Regions from separate parts of the Dickeya sp. CFBP 2040 genome, predicted to be linked through region 2. Evidence: predicted binding sites of a transcription regulator. Region 2 holds the regulator's gene; the other holds the start of a gene.
What was found. The regulator PurR, encoded in region 2, represses purine synthesis genes. The targets are predictions, from matches to a motif close to CANGCAAACGTTTGCNTG.

Region 1 (12,156 bases), on a different contig from region 2:
CTTTGGCGATTGAACCGGCATCCTGCCGGTTCACCGCATTGCCCGCCGGACTGCCGACGGGCCGGGAGATTAGTGATCAGATGACTTGCTGTCCTCTTCGTCGATCACCTCTTCCTCTTTACGAACCATGCTGATAACACGGAACAGCACGCTCAGAAACACGCCTACCACGGTGGCCAGCGCCATGCCTTTCAGCTCCACCGCACCCAGGTGGATCTTCGCGCCGCTGACGCCGATGATCAGGATAACCGAGGTCAGGATCAGGTTCTGCGCTTTGTTGTAATCCACTTTGGACTCAATCAACACCCGGATACCAGACGCGCCGATCACACCGTACAGCAGCAGCGACACGCCGCCCATCACCGGTACCGGCACTGCCTGAATTGCTGCGGCCAGTTTGCCAACGCAGGAGAGCAGAATCGCAATCACCGCCGCCCCGCCAATCACCCAGGTACTGTAAACTTTCGTGATCGCCAGCACGCCGATATTCTCACCATAGGTGGTATTTGGCGTGGAACCAAAGAAACCGGACAACATGGTAGATACGCCGTTAGCGAACAAAGAACGATGCAAGCCTGGCTCGCGCATCAAATCCTTTTTCACGATATTGGCGGTCACCACCAGATGACCAACGTGCTCGGCTACCACCACCAGTGCGGCTGGCAACACCGTCAACATCGCCACCCACTCAAAGCGCGGTGTATAGAAGGTGGGTAAAGCGAACCAGTGCGCCTGAGCGATAGGAGCCAAATCCACCATGCCCATAGCAAAAGAAAGTGCATACCCCACCAATACGCCGATCAGGATTGGGATAATAGCCAGGAAACCGCGGAACAGCACAGAACCCAGCACGGTTACCGCCAGCGTTACCAGCGATACCGTCACGGTCTTGCCGTCCATTTCCGCACCCGCTGCCGGCAGTAACCCTGCCATGTTGGCAGCCACGCCAGCCAATTCCAGACCAATGACTGCAACAATCGCCCCCATCGCTGCCGGCGGGAAAATCACGTCCAGCCAGCCGGTCCCGGCTTTTTTCACCAACAATGCCACCAGACAAAACAGTGCGCCGCACAGGATAAAGCCACCCAGCGCCACTTCATATCCCTGCGGCAACAGCAGAAATACCGGTGAGAGAAATGCAAAGCTGGAACCCAGATACGCCGGTATTTTACCTTTGCAGATAAACAGATAGAGCAGCGTGCCGATGCCGTTAAACAGCAATACCGTCGCCGGATTGATCTTAAACAGAATCGGCACCAGTACGGTGGCACCGAACATCGCAAACAGATGCTGGAAACTCAGCGGTATCGTTTGCAAAAGTGGGGGGCGTTCACTGACGCCGATGGCGCGACGAGTCATCTTGTTTTCCTCTGTGTCTCAGACTGAAAAATACCGGGGAACCCGGCAGAAAGTTCAGCGCCGGCAAACACCGACGCTGAAAAAATGTCGCCATCCATGGAATGCACAGGGACAATCCGTTACGTCAGAAACGGGCAGCCCATACGCAAAAAAAAGCCGACTCTACAGTCGGCTGGCTATCACTTAGTACCAAACAGCTTGTCGCCTGCATCGCCCAGACCCGGCATGATGTAACCGTGTTCGTTGAGGCCCTTGTCAATCGAGGCGGTGTACAGTTCCACATCCGGATGCACTTTCTCCAGCGCGGCGATGCCTTCCGGCGCTGCTACCAGTACCAACACTTTAATGCTGCGGCAACCGGCTTTTTTCAGCAGGTCGATGGTTGCGATCATCGAACCGCCTGTCGCCAGCATCGGGTCTACTACCAACGCCATGCGCTCATCGATATTGGAAGCCAGTTTCTGAAAATAGGGTACCGGCTCCAGCGTCTGTTCGTCGCGGTACATCCCCACCACGCTGATACGCGCGCTCGGAACGTTTTCCAGCACCCCTTCCATCATGCCAAGGCCGGCACGCAGGATCGGCACAACAGTAATTTTCTTACCTTTGATTTGGTCAACTTCAACCGGACCGCACCAGCCTTCGATGGTCACCTTTTCCGTCGCCAGATCGGCAGTGGCTTCATAGGTCAGCAAACTACCGACTTCAGACGCCAGTTCACGGAAACGCTTGGTACTGATATCGTGCTCGCGCATCAGACCCAGTTTATGTTTGACGAGCGGGTGTTTCACCTCGACGATTTTCATTACTTTTTACTCCCCATCGGCAGTGGACGGCCAAAAAAATCGCGGGATTATACCGCTTTTTCCAATCTACGCCATAGATTCAAGTCTGATCCAAATCAAGCAGAAACGGAAATTATCGCCGCTGGCCGACAAAGACCGTTATGTTGACCTGCCGAAACCACCACACCGCAAAGACACCGCTCGCAAACGTTTGCTTACGCTGTTAGAATTAGCGCGCTCCATTTTTTAAACCAATCGTAACCTCCGTGGGGACTCCGCAGTGACCGATAAAACCTCTCTCAGCTATAAAGACGCAGGCGTGGATATTGATGCTGGCAATGCATTGGTAGACCGTATCAAAGGTGTAGTGAAACAGACCCGTCGCCCGGAAGTCATGGGAGGATTGGGCGGTTTCGGTGCCCTGTGCGCCTTACCGCAAAAATACCGCGAACCGGTACTGGTTTCCGGCACCGATGGGGTTGGCACCAAGCTGCGTCTGGCGATGGACCTGCAGCGTCACGATACGATTGGTATCGACCTGGTGGCGATGTGTGTTAACGATCTGGTGGTACAGGGCGCCGAGCCGCTGTTCTTCCTCGATTATTACGCTACCGGCAAGCTGGATGTGGATACTGCAACCCGCGTTATCACCGGTATCGCCGAAGGCTGCAAACAGTCCGGCTGTGCGCTGGTAGGTGGTGAAACCGCCGAAATGCCCGGCATGTACCACGGCGATGACTACGATGTAGCCGGTTTCTGCGTTGGCGTGGTTGAAAAAGCCAAGATTATCGACGGCAGTAAAGTACGCGAAGGCGACGCACTGATAGCCCTGGCCTCAAGCGGACCGCATTCCAACGGCTACTCATTGATCCGCAAGATCCTTGAAGTCAGCGGCGCCAACCCGGAACAGGTCCAACTGGATGGCAAACCGCTGGCAGACCATCTGCTGGCCCCGACTAAAATTTACGTGAAATCCGTGCTGTCACTGATTGAAAACATCGACGTACACGCCATTTCCCACCTGACCGGCGGCGGCTTCTGGGAAAACATTCCGCGCGTACTGCCGGAAGGTATGCAGGCGACGATCGAAGAATCCAGCTGGCAGTGGCCGCCGGTGTTCCAGTGGCTGCAGCAAAATGGCAACGTCAGCCGTCACGAAATGTATCGCACCTTTAACTGTGGCGTGGGCATGATCATCGCCCTGCCAGCCGAACAGGCGGACAAGGCTATCGCTCACCTCAACAGCAACGGCGAAACAGCCTGGAAAATCGGTGTCATTACCCGTACCGATGGCGGAGAAACCGTGGTCATCCAGTGATGAAAAACATCGTTGTCCTGATTTCAGGTCAGGGAAGCAATCTGCAGGCGTTAATTGACGCCTGCCAGCATGGTCGCATTGCCGGGCGAATTACCGCAGTATTCAGTAATAATCCGGATGCCTTCGGCCTGGAGCGAGCGCGTGACGCCGGAATCGCCGCCCACGCACTCTTGCCGGGTGACTATGCCAGCCGTGCCGATTTCGATGAAGCGCTGGCAGCAGAAATCGAAACATATCAGCCGGATGTGGTGGTATTGGCCGGGTATATGCGTATCCTCAGCGCCGGATTCGTCGCTCGTTTTCTCGGCAGGATGTTGAACATTCATCCATCGCTGTTGCCGAAATATCCCGGTTTACATACTCACCGCAAAGCGCTGGAAAACGGCGACAGCGAACACGGCACTTCAGTGCATTTCGTGACCGAAGAGCTGGACGGTGGTCCGGTTATTCTGCAAGCCAGGGTGCCGATATTCCCCGACGACACCGAGCAAGACATTCAGGAACGGGTGCAAACACAGGAACACAGCATTTATCCGCTGGTGGTAAGCTGGTTTCTGTCCGGGCGACTGACGCTGCGCAACAATCAGGCCTGGCTCGACGGCAAGGTCGTTCCCACCAGTGGCTACGCTGCCGATTAAACCTATTTTCTTCCCTTTTGCCCTGGCGCGCTGCCGGGGCATTTACCCTGAGTGATATTCCCCCGCAAACATTGCCACGCCGGAATATTGCTGCTGTCTTTATGTTCAGATAATGACATTCGTCACAAAGGTTACGGAATTGTATGTAACCGCTTTCATCAGTGTGACCTGATTCACGTAGTCTGGTGATAACGCCTGACAGAATAGGCCAGGATAGCTTGAGTGTCAGGGCAACCCTCGTGAACTTTTTCCTCTGTGGTGAGTATGAATGATTACCATCCGTGATGTCGCACGTCAGGCCGGTGTTTCCATCGCCACCGTCTCTCGTGTGCTCAATAACAACAGCGCAGTCACCCAGCAAACGCGCGAGCTGGTGTTGCTGACGGTTGAGCAGTTAGGTTACCGACCTAACGCCAATGCGCAGGCGTTGGCTTCTCAGGTCAGCGACACTATCGGCGTGGTGGTGATGGATGTGTCAGACCCGTTTTTCGGCGCGATGGTCAAAGCGGTGGATACGGTGGCGCAGCGCCTGCAAAAACATGTGCTGATTAACAACTCCTATCACCAGGAAGAAAAAGAACGACACGCTATTGAAGTACTGATTCGCCAGCGCTGCAACGCGCTAATCGTACATGCCAAAGCCTTATCCGATGAGGAATTGGCGGAGTTCATGGATCAGGTACCCGGAATGGTATTGATCAACCGGTTGCTGCCTGACTATCCACACCGCTGCGTCTGCCTCGATAACGTCAGCGGTGCCATGATGGCGACCCGAATGCTGTTACAACAAGGGCATCAGCGCATTGGCTATCTCCGCTCCAGCCATCCGATAGAGGACGTCATGGAGCGCCTTACCGGCTGGCGGCAGGCGTTGCAGGAACATGGTATCGAGCCGCCGAATGAGTGGATAGCCAGCGGCGAGCCGGACTTGCAAGGCGGTGAAACGGCAATGGTGGAATTGCTGGGGCACAACCAGCAGCTCACGGCAGTATTCACCTACAACGATGGCATGGCGGCTGGCGCACTGATGGCACTAAAAGATAACGGTATTCCGGTACCGGAACGGTTTTCGGTGGTCGGTTTCGATGATATCCCGATTTCTCGTTACACCGACCCGCGTCTGACAACCATCCGTTACCCTATTGTTTCCATGGCGAAAATCGCTACCGAACTGGCGCTAAAAGGCGCAGCCGGGCTGTTGGACCCAACAGCCAGACACTGCTTTATGCCGACGCTGGTAAAGCGACACTCGGTAGCCACATGTGAAAATGTGGATGCGGTCACTAAATCTTTTAAATCACCGATGTAACCGCTTTCAATTTGTGAGTAAATTCACAGTTAATTAACATTGCGCTCTCTATCATGATGGCGTACTGCGTAGGCCGGACGCCTTGCAACACGGTCGCCCAGTCAGTTGAATCGTTAGCGGCCGCCACGGCGAAAACGTTCACAATACCGATTTCAGGACGCTATCTGTTTCAGGATGCATATCAGGCCGCGCCGCCGAGCAGGCGAGCACGGTCTGAAAACAGGGAAGTCAGGCTTTAAGCGGGCCATGCCTGCAATCTCCGTCAGCCCGGCGCTATTACGCCATGCTGACGATAACTAACTGACTGCCGTACTACGTCTATCCTGCGTCGTATGGCCGGACTGAGAACTACCCTGCATAAACCCGGAGATATCATGAATAAGAAGATTTTCACTCTCACTGCCCTGGTTGCCAGCATGATGTTCGGAGCCACTGCCCATGCTGCAGACACCCGTATCGGCGTCACCATCTACAAATACGACGATAACTTCATGTCGATGGTGCGCAAGGATATTGAAAAAGAAGCTAAAGCTCTGGGTGGCGTCGAACTACTGATGAACGACTCACAAAACGACCAATCCAAACAGAACGATCAGGTAGACGTGCTGCTGGCTAAAGGCGTGAAAGCACTGGCTATCAACCTTGTTGACCCGGCAGCTGCTGCCATAGTGGTGCAAAAAGCGAAAGCCGCCGATGTACCGGTCGTGTTCTTTAACAAAGAACCGAATGCCAAAGTACTGGCCAGCTACGACAAAGCCTACTACGTCGGTACTGACTCCAAAGAGTCCGGTATCATTCAGGGCCAGTTGATCGCCAAGCACTGGAAAGCGAATCCGGCCTGGGATCTTAACAAAGACGGCACCATCCAGTACGCACTGCTGAAAGGTGAGCCGGGCCATCCGGATGCCGAGGCCCGTACTAAATATGTGGTTGACACCCTGACCAAAGAAGGCATGAAAGTCCAGCAGTTGCAGATGGATACCGCCATGTGGGATACCGCGATGGCTAAAGACAAGGTTGACGCCTGGATGTCCGGTCCCAACGCCAACAAAATTGAAGTACTGATTGCCAACAACGACGCCATGGCTATGGGTGCAGTAGAAGCGCTGAAAGCCCACAACAAGAGCAGCATTCCAGTGTTCGGCGTTGACGCCCTGCCAGAAGCGCTGTCGCTGATCAAATCCGGCGCACTGGCTGGTACCGTGCTGAACGACGCAGACAACCAGGCCAAGGCGACGATTGATCTGGCGAAAAACCTGGCACTGGGTAAACCGGCAGGTGAAGGCACCAACTTCAAGATTGAAAACAAGGTAGTTCGCGTACCGTACGTACCGGTTGACAAAGAAAACCTGTCACAGTTCCTGAAGTAATCTCGTCGGGGCGCAGTAACCGCTGCGCCCCTACTGTTTGAAAGCATGATTTTCTCAGCCAGGCAGTCATGTTCAAGCCCGGCAACCTTTCAGCCAGGTAATTATTTTGACCAGGTAAAATATGACCAGCGACACTCTAACCACTCAGCGCGAATTCCTGCTGGAGATGACCACTATCAGCAAGTCGTTTCCCGGTGTAAAGGCATTGGATAATGTCAACCTGAAGGTGCGACCTCATTCTATCCATGCCCTGATGGGAGAAAACGGCGCAGGAAAATCGACTCTGCTGAAATGTCTGTTCGGCATTTATCAGAAAGACTCAGGTAGCATTCAATTTCAGGGACAGGAAATCGATTTCAAAAGCGCCAAAGAAGCGCTGGAGAATGGCGTATCCATGGTGCATCAGGAATTGAATCTGGTTTTGCAACGTTCAGTCATGGATAACATGTGGCTTGGCCGTTACCCGAAAAAAGGGTTGTTCGTCGATCAGGAAAAAATGTATCGCGATACCAAAGCGATTTTCGATGAACTGGATATCGATATCGACCCGCGCGACAAAGTGGCTACCCTGTCCGTGTCGCAAATGCAGATGATCGAAATTGCCAAGGCATTTTCCTACAACGCCAAAATCGTCATCATGGACGAACCCACCTCATCACTGACGGAAAAAGAGGTGAACCACCTGTTCACTATCATCCGTAAGTTGAAAGACCGGGGTTGCGGTATCGTTTACATTTCCCACAAGATGGAAGAGATCTTCCAGTTGTGTGATGAAATCACCGTATTGCGTGATGGTCAGTGGGTCGCCACCCAACCGCTGGAAGGGCTGAATATGGACCAGATCATCGCTATGATGGTTGGCCGCTCCCTCAATCAGCGTTTTCCGGACAAAACCAACACCCCAGGCGAGGTGATGCTGGAAGTGCGCGGCCTGACCTCAATGCGCCAGCCGTCAATACGCGATGTGTCGTTTGACCTGCGTGAGGGTGAGATTCTGGGAATTGCCGGGCTGGTCGGCGCCAAACGTACCGATATCGTCGAAACCCTGTTCGGTATCCGTGAAAAACTCGGCGGCACCATCAAGCTACGTGGCAAAGACATCCACAACCATACCGCCAACGAAGCTATCAACAACGGTTTCGCGCTGGTCACCGAAGAGCGGCGATCTACCGGTATCTATGCCTATCTGGACGTCGGCTTCAACTCGCTGATTTCCAACATCCATAAATACAAGAACAGCCTCGGCCTGCTGGACAACAAGCGCATGAAAAGCGATGTGCAGTGGGTTATCGACTCTATGCGGGTGAAAACCCCCGGCCACCACACGTCTATCGGCTCGCTGTCCGGCGGTAACCAGCAAAAAGTGATCATCGGACGCTGGCTGCTGACTCAACCGGAAATTCTGATGCTGGATGAACCAACCCGCGGCATCGACGTAGGCGCCAAATTCGAAATTTATCAGCTCATTTCAGAGCTGGCGAAAAAGGGCAAGGGAATCATCATCATTTCTTCTGAAATGCCGGAATTGCTGGGCATCACCGACCGCATTCTGGTAATGAGTAATGGCCTCGTCGCAGGCATTGTCGAAACCAAGAACACCACGCAGAACGAGATCCTCCGTTTAGCGTCGTTACACCTTTAATGATGCAAGGGCTGTTATCATGAAAGCTACAACTAAAAAAAGTGCGCTCACCTGGCTGAAAGACAGCGGCATCTACGCCGTGCTGTTAGTATTGCTGGTGATTATTATTCTCCAGGACCCCACCTTCCTCAGTTTTACCAACCTGAGTAACATTCTGACCCAGTCATCCGTGCGTGTGATCATCGCGCTCGGCGTAGCAGGGCTTATCGTCACTCAGGGTACAGACCTGTCGGCTGGTCGTCAGGTCGGCCTCGCCGCGGTCGTCGCCGCCACGCTATTACAGGCGATGGACAACAGCAACAAGGTGTTCCCACATCTGGAAACCATGCCGATTCCGGTAGTAATTCTGATCGTCTGTGCCATCGGTGCGGTGATCGGCCTGGTTAACGGTATTATCATCGCTTACCTGAAAGTGACGCCGTTCATCACGACATTAGGTACGATGATCATCGTCTACGGTATCAACTCTCTGTATTACGATATCGTCGGCGCGTCGCCGATAGCCGGCTTTGACGACCGTTTCTCTACCTTCACCCAAGGTTTCATTCGTCTCGGCGACTTCAAGCTGTCGTACATCACGTTCTATGCGGCAATTGCGTCGTTGTTCGTGTGGATTCTGTGGAACAAGACCCGTTTTGGCAAAAACATCTTCGCTATCGGTGGTAATCCGGAAGCCGCCAAAGTCTCCGGCGTGAACGTGTCGCTGAACCTGATCCTGGTGTACATGCTGTCAGGTGTGTTCTATGCTTTCGGCGGTATGCTGGAAGCAGGCCGTATCGGTAGTGCCACCAACAACCTGGGCTTCATGTACGAACTCGATGCCATCGCGGCGTGCGTGGTCGGCGGCGTGTCGTTTGCCGGTGGTGTGGGTACGGTCGCAGGCGTCGTGACCGGGGTTATCATCTTCACCCTCATCAACTACGGCCTGACTTATATCGGCGTTAGCCCTTACTGGCAGTACATCATCAAAGGCGGCATCATCATATTCGCCGTCGCGCTGGACTCGCTGAAGTACGCTCGCAAAAAATAACGCAAACCGTTTCTCACACTGTCAAACAAACCTGCCACTTCGGTGGCAGGTTTGTTTTTATCGGGCTTATTTATTGATGCCGCCAGTCACCGATGCTTATGCCCAGCCTTCCAATCGCGCGACAAAGACCGTATTTTGCACACGCCCACGGCTGCTATAAGATAGAGCCTTTGTGATTTCCACTGACGGGACGCGGCCACTCGCCCCGCGTTAATCGCTGTGATGCTCGCTTGTAGGGAAAATAGATGAAAAAACGTCTCGCACTGATGGCGCTAGGTCTAAGCGCCTGTTTCATGTTCAGCGCTGCACAAGCCGGCAGCACGCTGGACCGGGTAAAACAGACCGGCGTAGTCCGTAACGTGCTGTTCAATGACTATCCGCCATTTAGCTACCTCGACGATAAAAACCAATTGGTTGGATTCGATGTAGACGTTGCTAATGCCGTAGCGAAGAAACTGGGAGCAAAGCTGGAACTGGCGACGCCGGGCTGGGAAACCATCGTCGGCGGCAAATGGCAGGGCCGCTGGGACATGTGCATTTGCTCCATGACGCCAAACGCCGAACGCGCCAAAGTGCTGGATTTCGCTACCCCTTACTACAGCACCTTTGCCGTGCTGATCGTTCATAAAGATGAAAAAAACATCCACTCCGCCGCCGACCTGAGCAACAAGAAAGTGGGGTTGGGCCTGGGTTCCAGCTACGAGAATTACCTGAACAAAAGCCTGGTGATCCCCGGCGGCAAGCCAATCGTCTATCCATTCGATCACGTGCAGGCAGTGCCCACCGACGAAGAAATGGCGTTCCGCAATCTGGCGCTGGGTCCAGGTAAAAGACTGGATGCAGTAATTTCTGATCGCATTACGGCCAAACCACGCCTCGAAAAACTGCCGCAACTGCGCATCCTGCAAGAGCTGTACGCCGAACCAAACTGGATTGCCGTTGATAAAGGCGATCCGCAATGGAGCCAAACTGTGGCCGACGCCATCACCGCACTGCGTGCCGACGGCACCCTGAAAGCCATCTCTATGAAATGGTTTGGTGAAGACATCACCGGGGTCACCCCGTAATGTCGCGTTCGTCCGCAAAAACCCCGCCCCACATGCCACCGGTACCTGAGCGAGCCGGATTGGGTTTTCGTCTGCGTACCGGTCTGACCTGGCTGGTGCTGCTCAGCCTGCTGCTGTGGCTGTTTTCGTCTATGGATCTGGATACTAACCTGATTCGGCAGAAACTGCCTTCCATGCTGGGAATGCACCTCTCGCCAGATGGTTTTATTCAGGGTGCAGTGCTGAGCGTCGTCATCACCATTATATCCATGCTGTTTTGTACCCTGCTGGCGGCGCTCACCGCCGCCGGGCGCCTCTCCTCCAGTGCAATCGCCTTCGGTTGCGCCACGTTTTATGTCTCGCTATTTCGCGGCACTCCTTTGCTGGTTCAGGTGCTGATTATCTACCTCGCCCTGCCACAGGTCGGTATCGTGATGGGTGCCTTTACCTCCGGTATCATTGCGTTGTCATTAAACTATGGCGCCTATCTGGCAGAAACCATCCGCAGCGGCGTCCTCGCGGTTCCTCGTGGTCAAAAAGAAGCCGCCATGGCGCTGGGCCTGTCGCGTTGGGTGATTACCACCCACGTGGTGGCGCCACAGGCACTGCGTATCATTATTCCGCCAGCCGGTTCCCAGTTCATTTCGATGATCAAAGATTCTTCGCTGGTGTCGCTGATGGGGCTGTGGGAACTGAACTTTCTGGCTCAGTCCTATGGCCGCAGCACCTATCACTACATGGAAATGCTGACTACCGCCGCCGTCATTTACTGGCTGCTCTCCATCGGGCTGGAATTGCTGCAAGGCCGTCTGGAACGCTACTTTGGCCGTGGCTACGAACACCACGACAGTAAACAGTAACCCCCCTCTCCCCAGAGCGACACTGCGTCGCTCTGCCCCAGTGACTTTAATTATTTACATAACCCCCTTCATCAATTTGAAATATAAGGGGTTATTCTTTTTTATTCTCATTCTTTCTTGGTTTTTATTGCAAATGAAAACAATTGTTATTATTTTTCCACGCCTTATTACTACGAGAAAAAAACATGCGCATCATTTTTCTCCTCTTCACCCTACTCAGCTTCAGTCCACTGACGCAGGCCAAAACCGTCACCGACATCAGTGGCCGTCAGGTCACTATTCCTGATAACCCGCAACGCATCGTACTAGGCGAAAGCCGTATGCTGTATACGCTGGCCCTGCTGGAACCGGGGAACCCGGCGCAGCGCGTGGTGGGGTGGCCGGGCGACATGGCGCGTTACGATGCCCAAAGCTGGGACCGCTACACCACGACATTTCCTGATATCGCCCGTATCCCGCAGTTGGGTAACGGCACTCTCAACAGCGTCAACGCAGAGATGCTATTGCCGCTGAAACCCGATCTGGTGATCCTGCCCAGGCTGGCCAAAGGCGCCGACAATGAACAACGTATCCAGCAGGCGTTAACGCAGGCGGGTATTCCCTATATCTATGTTGATTTACGTATCGACCTGCTGAAAAACACCGTACCCAGCTTGCGTCTGTTGGGCGACGTGCTCAATCAACAGTCTCGCGCCGATGCCTTTATCGTCTTCTACCAGCAGCACATGGACGCCATAAAAACGCGACTGGCGCACTATCAGGGCCGCAAGGCCACAGTAATGCTGCATCTACATCTTGG
Region 2 (12,156 bases):
TGGATGAAAGCGGTTGGTTACAGCCGGACGACACGTTGCATTTTCATATCGAACCGTTTGAAGGCGCTATTCTGCGACCGGAAGCATTGGCGTTCAACGGCATTGACCCTGCCAATCCGCTGCGAGGAGCCGTGAGCGAATATGAAGCACTACACAGCATCTTCAAGGCGGTACGTAAGGGAATCAAGGATCAGGACTGCAGTCGTGCCATCATCGTGGCGCATAATGCCACCTTCGATCACAGCTTTCTAATGGCGGCAGCAGAACGCTGCGGTCTGAAACGTAACCCATTCCACCCGTTTGCCACGTTTGACACCGCCGCGCTCAGCGGGCTGGTGCTAGGACAGACCGTTCTGGCCAAAGCCTGCATCGCGGCGGATATTCCTTTCGACGCCAGCCAGGCTCATTCAGCGCTCTATGACACCGAACGAACAGCGCAGCTGTTTTGTGAACTGGTTAATCGCTGGAAGCGTATGGGTGGCTGGCCGTTGGCTTCAGCCGCGAACGACATACCGGTAAGCATCGATAACGAGTCCATCGATAGCGAAAAGTAAAGCCATCAGGCAGCACAACGCTGCCTGATAATTAATAAAGAGGATTACTGCTGGTTTTCCTGCCTGGAACGGTATTTATCGGCAGTTTCTTTAATCAGTTGTTGCAGTTCACCGCGCTGATACATCTCAATCACGATGTCGCAACCGCCAACTAATTCACCATCCACCCACAACTGCGGAAATGTCGGCCAGTTGGCGTATTTTGGCAGTTCGGCGCGGATATCCGGATTCTGCAGGATATCTACATAAGCAAAACGTTCGCCACACGCTGACAACGCCTGTACCGCCTGAGCAGAAAAGCCGCAGCTTGGCAGTTTTGGAGAACCTTTCATGTACAGCAGAATCGGGTTTTCAGCGATCTGACGCTGAATTTTTTCAAGTGTCGTTGTCGTCATTCTATTGCTTCCTCAAGCGCGTGATGATCAGCCTGTCAACGGCTGGTCATGTGACTCGCGGCAGACTATCGCATACCGCTTCTTTATATTTTGTATTCTAACGATAGCGACGACCACAAAAAAACGCTATCTTTTGTAAGGTCTTATTCATCGCCCCATCCATCCGCACAGGACAACGCTAATTTGTTTAATAATTAAGCAGCAAATACCGTTATTAACGTTTTCTCACTATTTTGTAGTAACATTGCATTATCACCTGCTTTTTTATCAGGTCATTTTCGGGAATACTGTAAACAGTGAACGATTGAGGACAACTTTCGGTCAAAATTATTATGCGTTTATTTATTACGCTTTTTTTATTATTTTTCAGTAACCTGTTTTTTAATCTGGCGAACGCTAATCCACATGGGTCTGCGGTATTACCGCGCAAAAACGGTGTGGAAGCGGCGAATAACGCTATTGATGAATCTAAGAAAAGCAAAGCAGCCAAAAACACCAACAAAAAAGGCGCAGCGCCGACACATAACAAAAAACCGGAAAAAACGACTAAGGCTGCACCGGTCAAAACAGCATCGGTTCACGATAAAAACAGCAAACCGCACAATGACAAAAAGCCGTTGATGGCCGCCAGCTCGTCCCATTCGACCAACAAGAAACAGCAAGAAAAAAATCTTCAGGCCAAAGCGCCAGCAGGCAAAACCACGAAAAAAAGCGCCTCTGCTCAGACCCATAGCAGCCACAAAGCACATGAAGCTGTGATTGCCAAAACCACAAGCAAAAAAGGTAGGCAGGACAAAACTGCGCCGTCCCTTAACGCCACTCACCAAAAACGGTATCAACACGCTAAACTGACCGCCATGAACAAGCTGATGAGTCAAATCGGCAAACGTTATCATTGGGGTGGCGCTACGCCACGTTCTGGCTTCGACTGCAGCGGATTGGTCTACTACGCCTATAAAGATGTAGTGAAAATTCAAATCCCGCGTACAGCCAATGAGATGTTCCACCTGCGTGATGCCGCGCCGATCAAGAAAAGCGAGTTGGAAAGCGGTGACCTGGTGTTCTTCCACATCACCAACCGCGGTGCTGCCGACCATGTGGGTGTCTATCTCGGTAATGGTCGCTTCATTCAGTCACCGCGCTCCGGTGCAGACATTAAAATCAGCAAACTGAGCGAAGATTACTGGCAAGATCATTATGTTGGCGCTCGCCGCGTGGTCACACCCAAAACCATCCGTTAAGCAACAACCGGCTGGAATACTGTTGAATGAATATTTCCGTTGAATAAGACACGTTGAGATAACACAACTTGAGATAACACAAAAGGGGCGTTATGCCCCTTTTGGTGTATTTGATGCTGATAAAGATACCGGTTTTTGATACCGATAGATTTCACCGCCGATGATGAGAACACCAGTTGCAATCAGTTCAGTATCGCACTCAGACTAAAGACAATGATCATCGCCAGCGTAGCCACCGTGGTGAACAGTGACATTTTCAGATTAGTATCCATATATTCTCCTGTTATTGACTGATATCACGTCATGTCTGAGTAAGCCCCGGCAGGCGGGGAATCACACAAAATATAGGTGTATTATGACTCAACCGAGGTCAAAAAACCGAATTCTGCGTCACAGAGATAACACGAATTGCCTCTTCCACTTTTGCTCTAAATCGGCCAAAATCCGCAGTTTACGATATACACTGCGTTGGTCGATGCGTCAGTCCTCCCTTCAGCTACAACCTCGGCATGTCTCCTCCTGAATGTTGCCTTGCTTGTCTGGCAGGAGAAAATTTCACGCAGGCAAACGATTAACAACATATTTACTGCTGTAACAGATGAGTTCAGGAGTCACTTTAGATGGCAACGATCAAAGATGTGGCAAAACGCGCGGGCGTTTCAACCACAACCGTATCACACGTGATCAATAAAACACGTTTCGTCGCCGAAGAGACCAAGGCTGCGGTGCGCGCAGCGATTGATGAATTGCATTATTCACCCAGTGCAGTGGCCCGTAGCCTGAAAGTCAACCACACCAAATCTATCGGCCTGCTGGCAACCTCCAGCGAAGCGCCCTATTTCGCCGAAATTATCGAGGCGGTGGAAAACAGCTGCTACGCCAGAGGTTACACGCTAATCCTGTGCAACTCCCACAACAATCAGGATAAGCAGCGTGCTTACCTATCCATGCTGGCACAAAAGCGGGTCGATGGGCTGTTGGTGATGTGTGCTGAGTATCCGCCTGAATTGTTGTCCATGCTGGCGGACTATCGTCACATCCCGATGGTGGTGATGGACTGGGGCGAAGCCCATAACGATTTTACCGATACTATTATTGATAATGCATTTGCGGGCGGCTACATGGCCGGGCGCTATCTGATTGAGCGTGGTCACCGTGACATCGGCGCTATTCCCGGCTCTCAGGGGCGCAATACGGGCAGCGGGCGTTACCTGGGGTTCCTGAAAGCGTTGAAAGAGGCTGATATTCCCTTACGGGAAGACTGGGTGGTTCAGGGCGACTTTGAGCCAGAGTCCGGCTACAAAGCGATGCACCAGATTCTGGCCCAGAAACAACGGCCAACGGCAGTATTCTGCGGCGGCGATATCATGGCGATGGGTGCCATTTGCGCTGCTGACGAGCTGGGTCTGCGTGTGCCACAGGATATTTCGGTGATCGGTTACGACAATGTACGTCACTCCCGATATTTTACTCCCGCACTGACCACCATTCATCAACCCAAGGAACGACTGGGGCAAGCGGCGTTCTCCATGCTGCTTGACCGTATTACCAGTAAACGCGAGGAAGCCCAAACCATCGAAGTACATCCGACCTTAATTGAACGTCGTTCAGTCGCTGATGGCCCGTACCGCGATTACCGCCGTTAAAATCCAGACAATTCTCTATCTCGCTGCCTGACGACTCGAAATCATGCGGCGTACCGCGCTACGCATGGCCGCGACGAGTGCCGCAACTGCCGAAAAGGCATGACTCAACGTGCTGCTTTAATCCGACGAATCTTGCCGACGGATTAAAGCCGTCATACAATTGACTGTATAGTTGATGACAACAATTATGATCATGCGATGTATTAAACGCATCGCCTCATTTTTTCTATTCCACCTGCTGACCGTCGCATCTCTTATTTGGTTTCAGCCTTGGTAGATATCTTTGTACCAGCTTTTCTCTTACTTTCCTCTGAGACGCTCAGGGATAGACGATGGTTCGGGTCTATCAAAGCCCGTCATGGTTATGTTGTCTAAATTACTCCTTGCAAAAGCATTTATTTGGCAAGGTAGGGAGAAGTTATGAGTTCATCCTATGTTGAGGAACTGGGGACACCCAATCTACCTTGGTTCCAAATCGTTAATGAAATGCTATCCACCGCCGACATCGCGATTAACGGTTCTCGTCCATTTGATATTCAGGTCCGCAACCCTGAGATGTATAAGCGCGTATTGCGTGATGGCTCGCTCGGATTAGGCGAAAGTTATATGGATGGCTGGTGGGAGTGTGAACGACTGGACATGTTTTTCCACCGTGTGATACGTACCCGACTGGAAAACCAACTACCGCATCGCTGGCAAGATACATTACGGATCCTGATAGCACGGTTGACCAATCTGCAATCTCGCCGCCGTTCCTGGATCGTGGGTAAAGAGCATTACGACCTTGGTAACGATCTTTTCACCCTGATGCTCGATCCTTACTTACAGTATTCTTGTGGTTACTGGACGAAAGCCGAAACGCTTGAACAGGCACAACAAGACAAGCTGCGCCTCATTTGTGAAAAGTTGCAGTTACGTCGTGGCATGACGCTGCTGGATATTGGTTGCGGCTGGGGTGGACTGGCGGAATTCGCCGCACGTCATTACGGCGTCAGTGTCACGGGCGTTACCATATCCCGCGAACAGCAGGTGCTGGCACAGCAACGCTGTCAGGATTTGGAAGTTACCATCATGCTGCAAGACTACCGTGACCTAGACCGGCAGTTTGATCGTATCGTTTCTGTCGGCATGTTCGAACATGTCGGACCGAAAAATTATCCCACCTACTTTCAGGTTGTGAGAAAAAACCTCAAACCTAATGGGTTGTTCCTGCTGCACACTATCGGCACCAATGAAACCAATCTGAAAGTTGACTCCTGGATGAACAAATACATTTTCCCCAACTACTGCCTGCCTTCAGTGCAGCATATCGCACAAGCCAGCGAACCCTATCTGGTAATGGAAGACTGGCACAATTTCGGCGCAGATTATGACCGCACGCTGATGGCCTGGCATGAACGATTCCAGCAACACTGGCCAACCTTGTCGGAGCGTTATTCCGAACGTTTCCAGCGAATGTTCAGTTACTATCTTAACGTCTGTGCTGGCTCGTTCCGAGCACGCGATATTCATCTCTGGCAGGTACTATTTAGCGCGGATGGCGTGGAAGGTGGTTTGCGAGTACCCAGATAACAATTAGCTTCTGGCGAATATCGCCGCTTCAATAACAAAACCGGCAGACAATTGCCGGTTTTGCTTATGCTCAAAGCAAAGTTGCGAGGAAGCAGCTTATTCGCCCTGCTCTACCTGTGCCGCCGCCTGTGCTTGCTGCTGTGCCTGACGAGCCAGAACACGTTCAACCGTATCGATAATGGCCTGGGTTTGCGGGTCGATTTCGATGTTAATACGATCACCCAATCGTTTCTGGCCTAGCGTCGTGCGCAGGAGTGTTTCCGGAATCAGGTGCACGCAAAAACGGCTGCGAGTCACTTCGCCCACCGTCAGGCTGATGCCGTCAATACCGATGAATCCTTTGTGCAGCACATATTTCATCTGTGATTCATCAGACAACCGGAACCAGATCTGATGATTATGTTCCGACGTCAGAATTTTCACGATCTCCGCCGTACACATAATATGGCCGGACATCACATGCCCACCGATCTCATCACCATATTTGGCCGCACGCTCTACATTAACCCGATCACCCACGTTTACGTCACCCAGATTGGTCAGCCGCAACGTCTCTTTGATCAGGTCAAAACTGACCCGATCACCATCGATTCCGGTAACAGTCAGACAACAGCCATTGTGCGCTACGGAAGCGCCCGTTTCCAACCCCGGCAGCAGTTCGGGGGGCAGTTGTACCACATGAGTGCGAAAATTGGGTTTTTCATCGACAGACACGACAGTCGCCGTGCCCTGAACAATACCGGTAAACATGGTGTTGACCTTGCCTCCTGATCAGTAATAGGCGTGAACGCGCGACGACAGTGGTATGACACGACTGAGCCATGTTTGGAAGTGGCTACGTTCACTCATGTCAGGCAGTTTGCACCATATCATCAGGAAAACCAACGGGATCATGCCCGGCGAGTCAATCATTGGTTTACTGTTGGCAAATCGTTACAATAGTTCATCTTTTTTCGTACAAATAAAGGATGATTGTCTTTCTCTCCTCATTAGAGATCTCTCTCCATCCTGCTTTAGGAAGGTGTTTTCGTGCAGAAGTACTTATCAGAAGCCCGTCATTTGCTGGCGCTGGCTATTCCGGTCATCATCGCGCAAGTATCGCAAACCTCAATGGGTGTGGTGGATACCATTATGGCTGGTTCCTACAGCGCCACCGATATGGCGGCGGTAGCGGTGGGTACCTCCATCTGGTTGCCTGTTATCCTGTTCGGCCACGGTTTACTGATGGCGCTTACGCCAGTGGTGGCGAACCTCAACGGCTCAGGGCGCCGGGACCGTATTGCTCATCAAACCCAGCAAGCATTCTTACTGGCGACGGCCATTTCTGTTCTGACCATGGTGACGCTCTATCAGGGAAAATACGCGATTAACCTGATGCACGATGGCGCGCCGGAACTGGCCGACAAAGCCGTAAAATACCTGCACGCATTGCTTTGGGGCGCACCCGGTTATCTGTTTTATCAGGTGTTGCGCAGCCAGTGCGAAGGGTTATCCAAAACACAGCCGGGGATGGTGATCGGGTTTATTGGCCTGCTGATCAATATTCCCATCAACTACGTTTTTATCCACGGTAAGCTGGGGATGCCGGAGTTAGGCGGCGTTGGCTGCGGGGTAGCGACAGCCTCGGTATACTGGATAATGATGCTGATGATGGCCATTTATTCCCGTCACGCGTACTGGCTAAAAGATATTCGTCAGTTCAACGCCCCGCTGAAACCGGATTGGGCAATACTCCGGCGTTTAGCCGGGCTGGGGCTGCCGGTTGCGCTGGCGATGCTGTTTGAAGTGACATTATTCGCTATTGTCGCTCTGCTGGTATTGCCGCTTGGGGTAGTGAATGTCGCAAGCCACCAAATCGCGCTCAACTTCAGTTCGCTGATGTTCGTGTTGCCGCTGTCTGTTGGCGTTGCCGCCACTATTCGCGTCGGCCATCGGCTGGGCGAAGGTTCGGCACAGGCAGCGCGGGTGGCAGCACGCACCGGCATCGCTACCGGCATATTGCTGGCAATGTGCACAGCTATTTTTACCATCACGCTGCGTGAACCTATCGCCATGCTGTACAACCAAAATCCGGATGTGGTGACAATGGCGTCGCATCTCATGCTGTTAGCGGCGCTCTACCAAATCTCCGATGCCGTGCAGACCATTGGTAGCGGCGTATTGCGTGGCTATAAAGATACTCGCGCTATCTTCTTCATCACCTTCATTGCCTATTGGCTGCTGGGGCTACCGATTGGCTATGTGCTGGCGCTGACTGACATGCTGGTGCCGCGTATGGGACCAGCTGGTTTTTGGTGTGGATTCATCATCGGCCTGACTGCTTCCGCCACCATGATGGTGCTGCGTATCCGCTGGGTGCAACGTCAATCGCCAGCCCGTATTCTGGCACGCGCAGCGCGTTGACGACATAATAGAGACAGAGCGCAAAAAACGGTGCTCTGTCTACAAGCTCGCCAATCAGTGTGGCACAGCGGGAATTTTGCGTTTTTCTCCTTGCCAGCAGCCATCCGGCCCGTTAATATTCGTCCCCGCTGTCGCCCTGACGGCAGCTGATAAAAATAATGCGTTCATAGCTCAGTTGGTTAGAGCACCACCTTGACATGGTGGGGGTCGTTGGTTCGAGTCCAATTGAACGCACCATTTTCAGCGTATCAGCACCAACACACATATTGCGACCGTAGCTCAGTTGGTTAGAGCACCACCTTGACATGGTGGGGGTCGGTGGTTCGAGTCCACTCGGTCGCACCAATTCATCCGCTGTTTCTCAATGAATTATCCTTGCCAGTTACTGTTTCTGCTTTCAGTCTATTTCTCGCTCTGTAGTGCACTTTACACACCACCCTGGCCGATGCCTGACTCTGCGCATGACAAAACGGGCAGGATACCCTGCCCGTTTTGTTACCTGACTTGCATTTCGGTTATTTAAAAATCTTCTGCACAAATTCGATATACGCCGGGCGCCAGACGTCCATTTCATGCCCTAAGCCGGGATACTGCCGGTAATCGAATTTCACGCCTTTCTGCTCCAGTTGCGCTTTTAACCCGGCGATATCCTTACCAGTCACCGTATCTTTTTCACCCACCACCACAGTGAAATTATGCAGTTGTCGATTGATAGCAGCGGCATTCCCCAGATGTACGCTAACCTGTGCATTCGGCACCGTTTCGGTGGTTACGCCACTAAACGTCGCCAGCCAGCCGAAGTGATCCAGATGGCTCATGCCGGACACCAGCGCCTGATAACCGCCTTGCGACAGCCCGGCCAGCGCACGGCCATCGGCATCGCGCCGCACATTAAACCGCGCGCTGACCAGTGGAATGATGTCATGAATTAACTCACGATCAGCCGCCGCCGCATTGCGTGGATAGAACGTTTTGCGACGATCTTTCGGCGGAAAATCTTCCGCAATGGCATCGGCGACATCGGTTTCGGTATCCGGGATCACGACCAGCATCGGCGAAATCTTTTTCTCCGCCAGCAGGTTATCCATGATTTGAGGAATACGTCCTTGTCTGACGGCAGAATCGCCAGCATCACCGAATCCGTGATAGAAATACAGCACCGGCAACGGCTTGCCCGCGCCAGTGTAGCCCGGCGGCGTCCAGACATAGATTTGCCGTTCCGATTTCAGCGACGCCGAATGATAGGTAACGGTGCGCAGCTCGCCATGCGGCACCGCCCGTGTGTCCAGCACGCTGCCCGGCACCAGAATCATACTGGTGTTGACCTGTCGCTGCGGTTTAGGCAACGCCGAACCAGTGTCAACGCTGCGAAAGCCATCCACATTAAAGAAGTATTCGTACAGATTGGGCTGCTGCGGCTCGCTGCGCCACGACCAGACGCCTAGATCATCTTTCGTCATCGGGTGTGCGACCCAGGTTTCCGGCGTCGCGCCAGTCACCACGCTTACCGATTTGGCATCTGGCGCAAACAGCCGGAAAGTAATACTGTTATCCGCGTTAACCTGCGACAAATAGTGCCGGGTTGCCACGTCGGTACGCGGTAACGTCGGGATAGCGCCCGACACGGCTTGCGCCGCCAGCGGTGTGGAGATGCTTAGCGCAGAGAATAACAGGTACAGACAGGTTTTCCTGGTTTTCATTATTAACCTCTCTTGTTATGGGTACAGGGTAAACAGGCAGACTGAGCCGTATGCGCTCACCGCCAGTTCTCAACTCAAACACCGGCGGTAAACGAATTCTTCTTGATTTATGCTGTTCATATTTCAAGTTGCAGGTAGGTTGTCTTTCCTGCAACTTGAATCATGTATGTCTATTAACGTGTCAGCGTTTTTCCGTGACTGGCAATAACCGATTGATACCAGTAAAAGCTCTTTTTACGCTGCCGTTCCAGCGACCCCTTGCCGGTATCATCACGGTCAACATAAATAAAACCGTAGCGTTTGGACATTTCCGCTTTCGAGGCGCTGACTAAATCAATCGGTCCCCAGCAGGTATATCCTAATACCTCCACACCATCGGCAATGGCTTCGCTGACCTGTACCAGATGATCGTTTAAATAACGGATACGATAATCATCGTGAATTTCACCATTTGCTTCGATGTTATCTTTCGCACCCAGCCCATTCTCAACAATAAACAATGGCTTTTGATAACGGTCATACAGGAAATTCAGCAAATAACGCAGCCCCAACGGATCAATCTGCCAGCCCCATTCAGAACTTTCCAGATACGGATTCGGCACCATATTTAATATATTGCCACGCGTTTTTTCGAGTTGTGTCTCATCGGTACTGACACACCCGGTCATATAATAACTGAAAGAAATAAAATCAACGGTGGATGTCAGATCCTGCGTATCCTGTTCTGTGATATTCAGCGTAATACCCTGCTCGCGGAAATAGCGATGCATATACCCCGGATAAGCGCCACGTACCTGCACATCACCAAAGAATAACCATTCCCGATTTTGATGCAGACTTTCCATCACATCTTCCGGCTTACTGGTCAGCGGATAGAGCATCGCCCCCAGCAGCATATTGCCGATCGTCGCATCTGGAATAATATCGTGGCAGGCTTTCACCGCCCTGGCGCTCGCCACTAATTGGTGGTGAATAGCCTGATAAATCGCTGCTTTGTCGCTATCCGGCGGCAACCCGACACCAGTAAAAGGCGCATGTAGCGACATATTAATCTCGTTGAACGTCAGCCAGCGTTTGACCTTGTGGCGGTAACGCGTAAACACCGTACGGGCATAACGTTCAAAGCACTCAATGGTCAACCGGTTACCCCAGCCACCTTGTTTTTTCACCAGTCCATACGGCATTTCATAATGTGACAACGTCACTAACGGCTGAATGCCGTGTGTTGCCAGTTCATCAAACAGCCGATCATAAAATGCCAGCCCCGCTTCATTAGGCTCAGCCTCATCACCCTGAGGAAAAATGCGCGTCCAGGCTATCGATACACGCAGGCAGGTAAATCCCATTTCAGCAAACAGTGCAATATCCTGCGGGTAACGGTGATAGAAATCGATCGCCACATCTTTGATGCCGCTGTCACCCGGCTGGCGCGCCACAATGCTGCCAAAGATGCCCTGGGGCTGTAAATCCGACGTGGAAAGTCCTTTTCCATCGGTCAGATAGGCGCCTTCCACCTGATTAGCGGCAATGGCGCCACCCCATAAAAAGTGCTCCGGGAAAGGATTACTCATCACTGATCTCCTGTGTTTCTATTCAACAATTATTCAGCATATCAACTGTGTCAGCGGCGTATTGGCATCCACCTTGCCGCTGGTGACAGACTCAACCCCGCGATAATCTTCGCTGTTGGTAATCACCATCGGGGTAGTGAGGTCGTATCCTGCCGCTACTATCGCCGGGCCATCAAACTCCAGCAGCAGGTCGCCCTGACGCACCACATCACCGACACGCACATGTGGGGTAAAATAACGCCCCTCCAGCCGGACGGTATCGATGCCGACATGCATCAGCACCTCCGCGCCGCCCCGCGATGCCAGGCCAACAGCATGATACGTCTTGAACAGCGAGACTATGGTGCCGTCCACCGGCGCATACAGCCGCCCTTGCGAAGGTCGGATAGCGACCCCCTTGCCCATTACGCCGCTGGCAAAGGTGCGATCAGCCAACTGATCCAGCGGCACCAACTCACCCGTCAACGGGCTAAACAGCGTCTCATCACGCACAACGCTAACAACGGCAGCGCTGGTTTGCGTGGCTTCCAACTCAGTCTGCCGCACCACCGCCGGTTGTGCTTCGTCTTTAGGAACACCGAACGACCAACTGCCCAACGCCGCGAACATGAACGACGCCAGCGTGCCGATGATGGCCGCCCATACGCTGCTATCCACGCCGGTCGGCGGAATGATCTGGGTAAAGGTGAAAATGCTGGGAAAACCGAAAGAATAAGTAGTGGTATGGAAATACCCCATGACCGCCGCGCCTACAGCGCCCCCAATACAACCAAAGATGAAAGGGCGACGCAGTGGTAACGTCACGCCGTATACCGCCGGTTCGGTGATACCGAAAATCGCGGCGGAAAATGCCGAACCCGCAATCCCTTTGCGCTTCATGTCGTGGGTGCGCAACAGTACGCCCAGCGTAGCACCGGCCTGCCCCAGCACCGCCGGGGTCAGCAGCGGCAACAGGGTGTCATGCCCCATCACACTCAGGTTATTGAGCATTAATGGCACAAAACCCCAGTGCAGACCGAATATCACACAGACCTGCCACATTGCCCCCATCACGGCTCCAGCCAGCAACGAATT

Region 1: the regulator PurR is predicted to act here: its motif matches at 2,345-2,362, upstream of purM (phosphoribosylformylglycinamidine cyclo-ligase).

Annotation. Positions count from the first base shown of each region.
Region 1 is NZ_JAAVXH010000090.1:6,885-19,040, forward strand. Features, by position in the region: gene uraA (uracil permease) at 70-1,359, opposite strand; gene upp (uracil phosphoribosyltransferase) at 1,539-2,165, opposite strand; gene purM (phosphoribosylformylglycinamidine cyclo-ligase) at 2,425-3,462, shown strand; gene purN (phosphoribosylglycinamide formyltransferase) at 3,462-4,100, shown strand; gene galS (HTH-type transcriptional regulator GalS) at 4,369-5,409, shown strand; gene mglB (galactose/glucose ABC transporter substrate-binding protein MglB) at 5,784-6,779, shown strand; gene mglA (galactose/methyl galactoside ABC transporter ATP-binding protein MglA) at 6,901-8,421, shown strand; gene mglC (galactose/methyl galactoside ABC transporter permease MglC) at 8,441-9,451, shown strand; gene Dpoa2040_RS13830 (ABC transporter substrate-binding protein) at 9,697-10,518, shown strand; gene Dpoa2040_RS13835 (amino acid ABC transporter permease) at 10,518-11,357, shown strand; gene Dpoa2040_RS13840 (ABC transporter substrate-binding protein) at 11,543-12,156, shown strand, end outside.
Region 2 is NZ_JAAVXH010000033.1:75,630-87,785, forward strand. Features, by position in the region: gene rnt (ribonuclease T) at 1-554, shown strand, start outside; gene Dpoa2040_RS05075 (Grx4 family monothiol glutaredoxin) at 599-949, opposite strand; gene Dpoa2040_RS05080 (C40 family peptidase) at 1,282-2,190, shown strand; gene Dpoa2040_RS05085 (YnhF family membrane protein) at 2,373-2,462, opposite strand; gene purR (HTH-type transcriptional repressor PurR) at 2,811-3,836, shown strand; gene cfa (cyclopropane fatty acyl phospholipid synthase) at 4,257-5,408, shown strand; gene Dpoa2040_RS05100 (riboflavin synthase subunit alpha) at 5,505-6,158, opposite strand; gene Dpoa2040_RS05105 (MATE family efflux transporter) at 6,438-7,811, shown strand; tRNA gene Dpoa2040_RS05110 (tRNA-Val) at 7,972-8,048, shown strand; tRNA gene Dpoa2040_RS05115 (tRNA-Val) at 8,080-8,156, shown strand; gene Dpoa2040_RS05120 (esterase family protein) at 8,327-9,511, opposite strand; gene Dpoa2040_RS05125 (glycoside hydrolase family 1 protein) at 9,685-11,082, opposite strand; gene bglF (PTS beta-glucoside transporter subunit IIABC) at 11,116-12,156, opposite strand, start outside.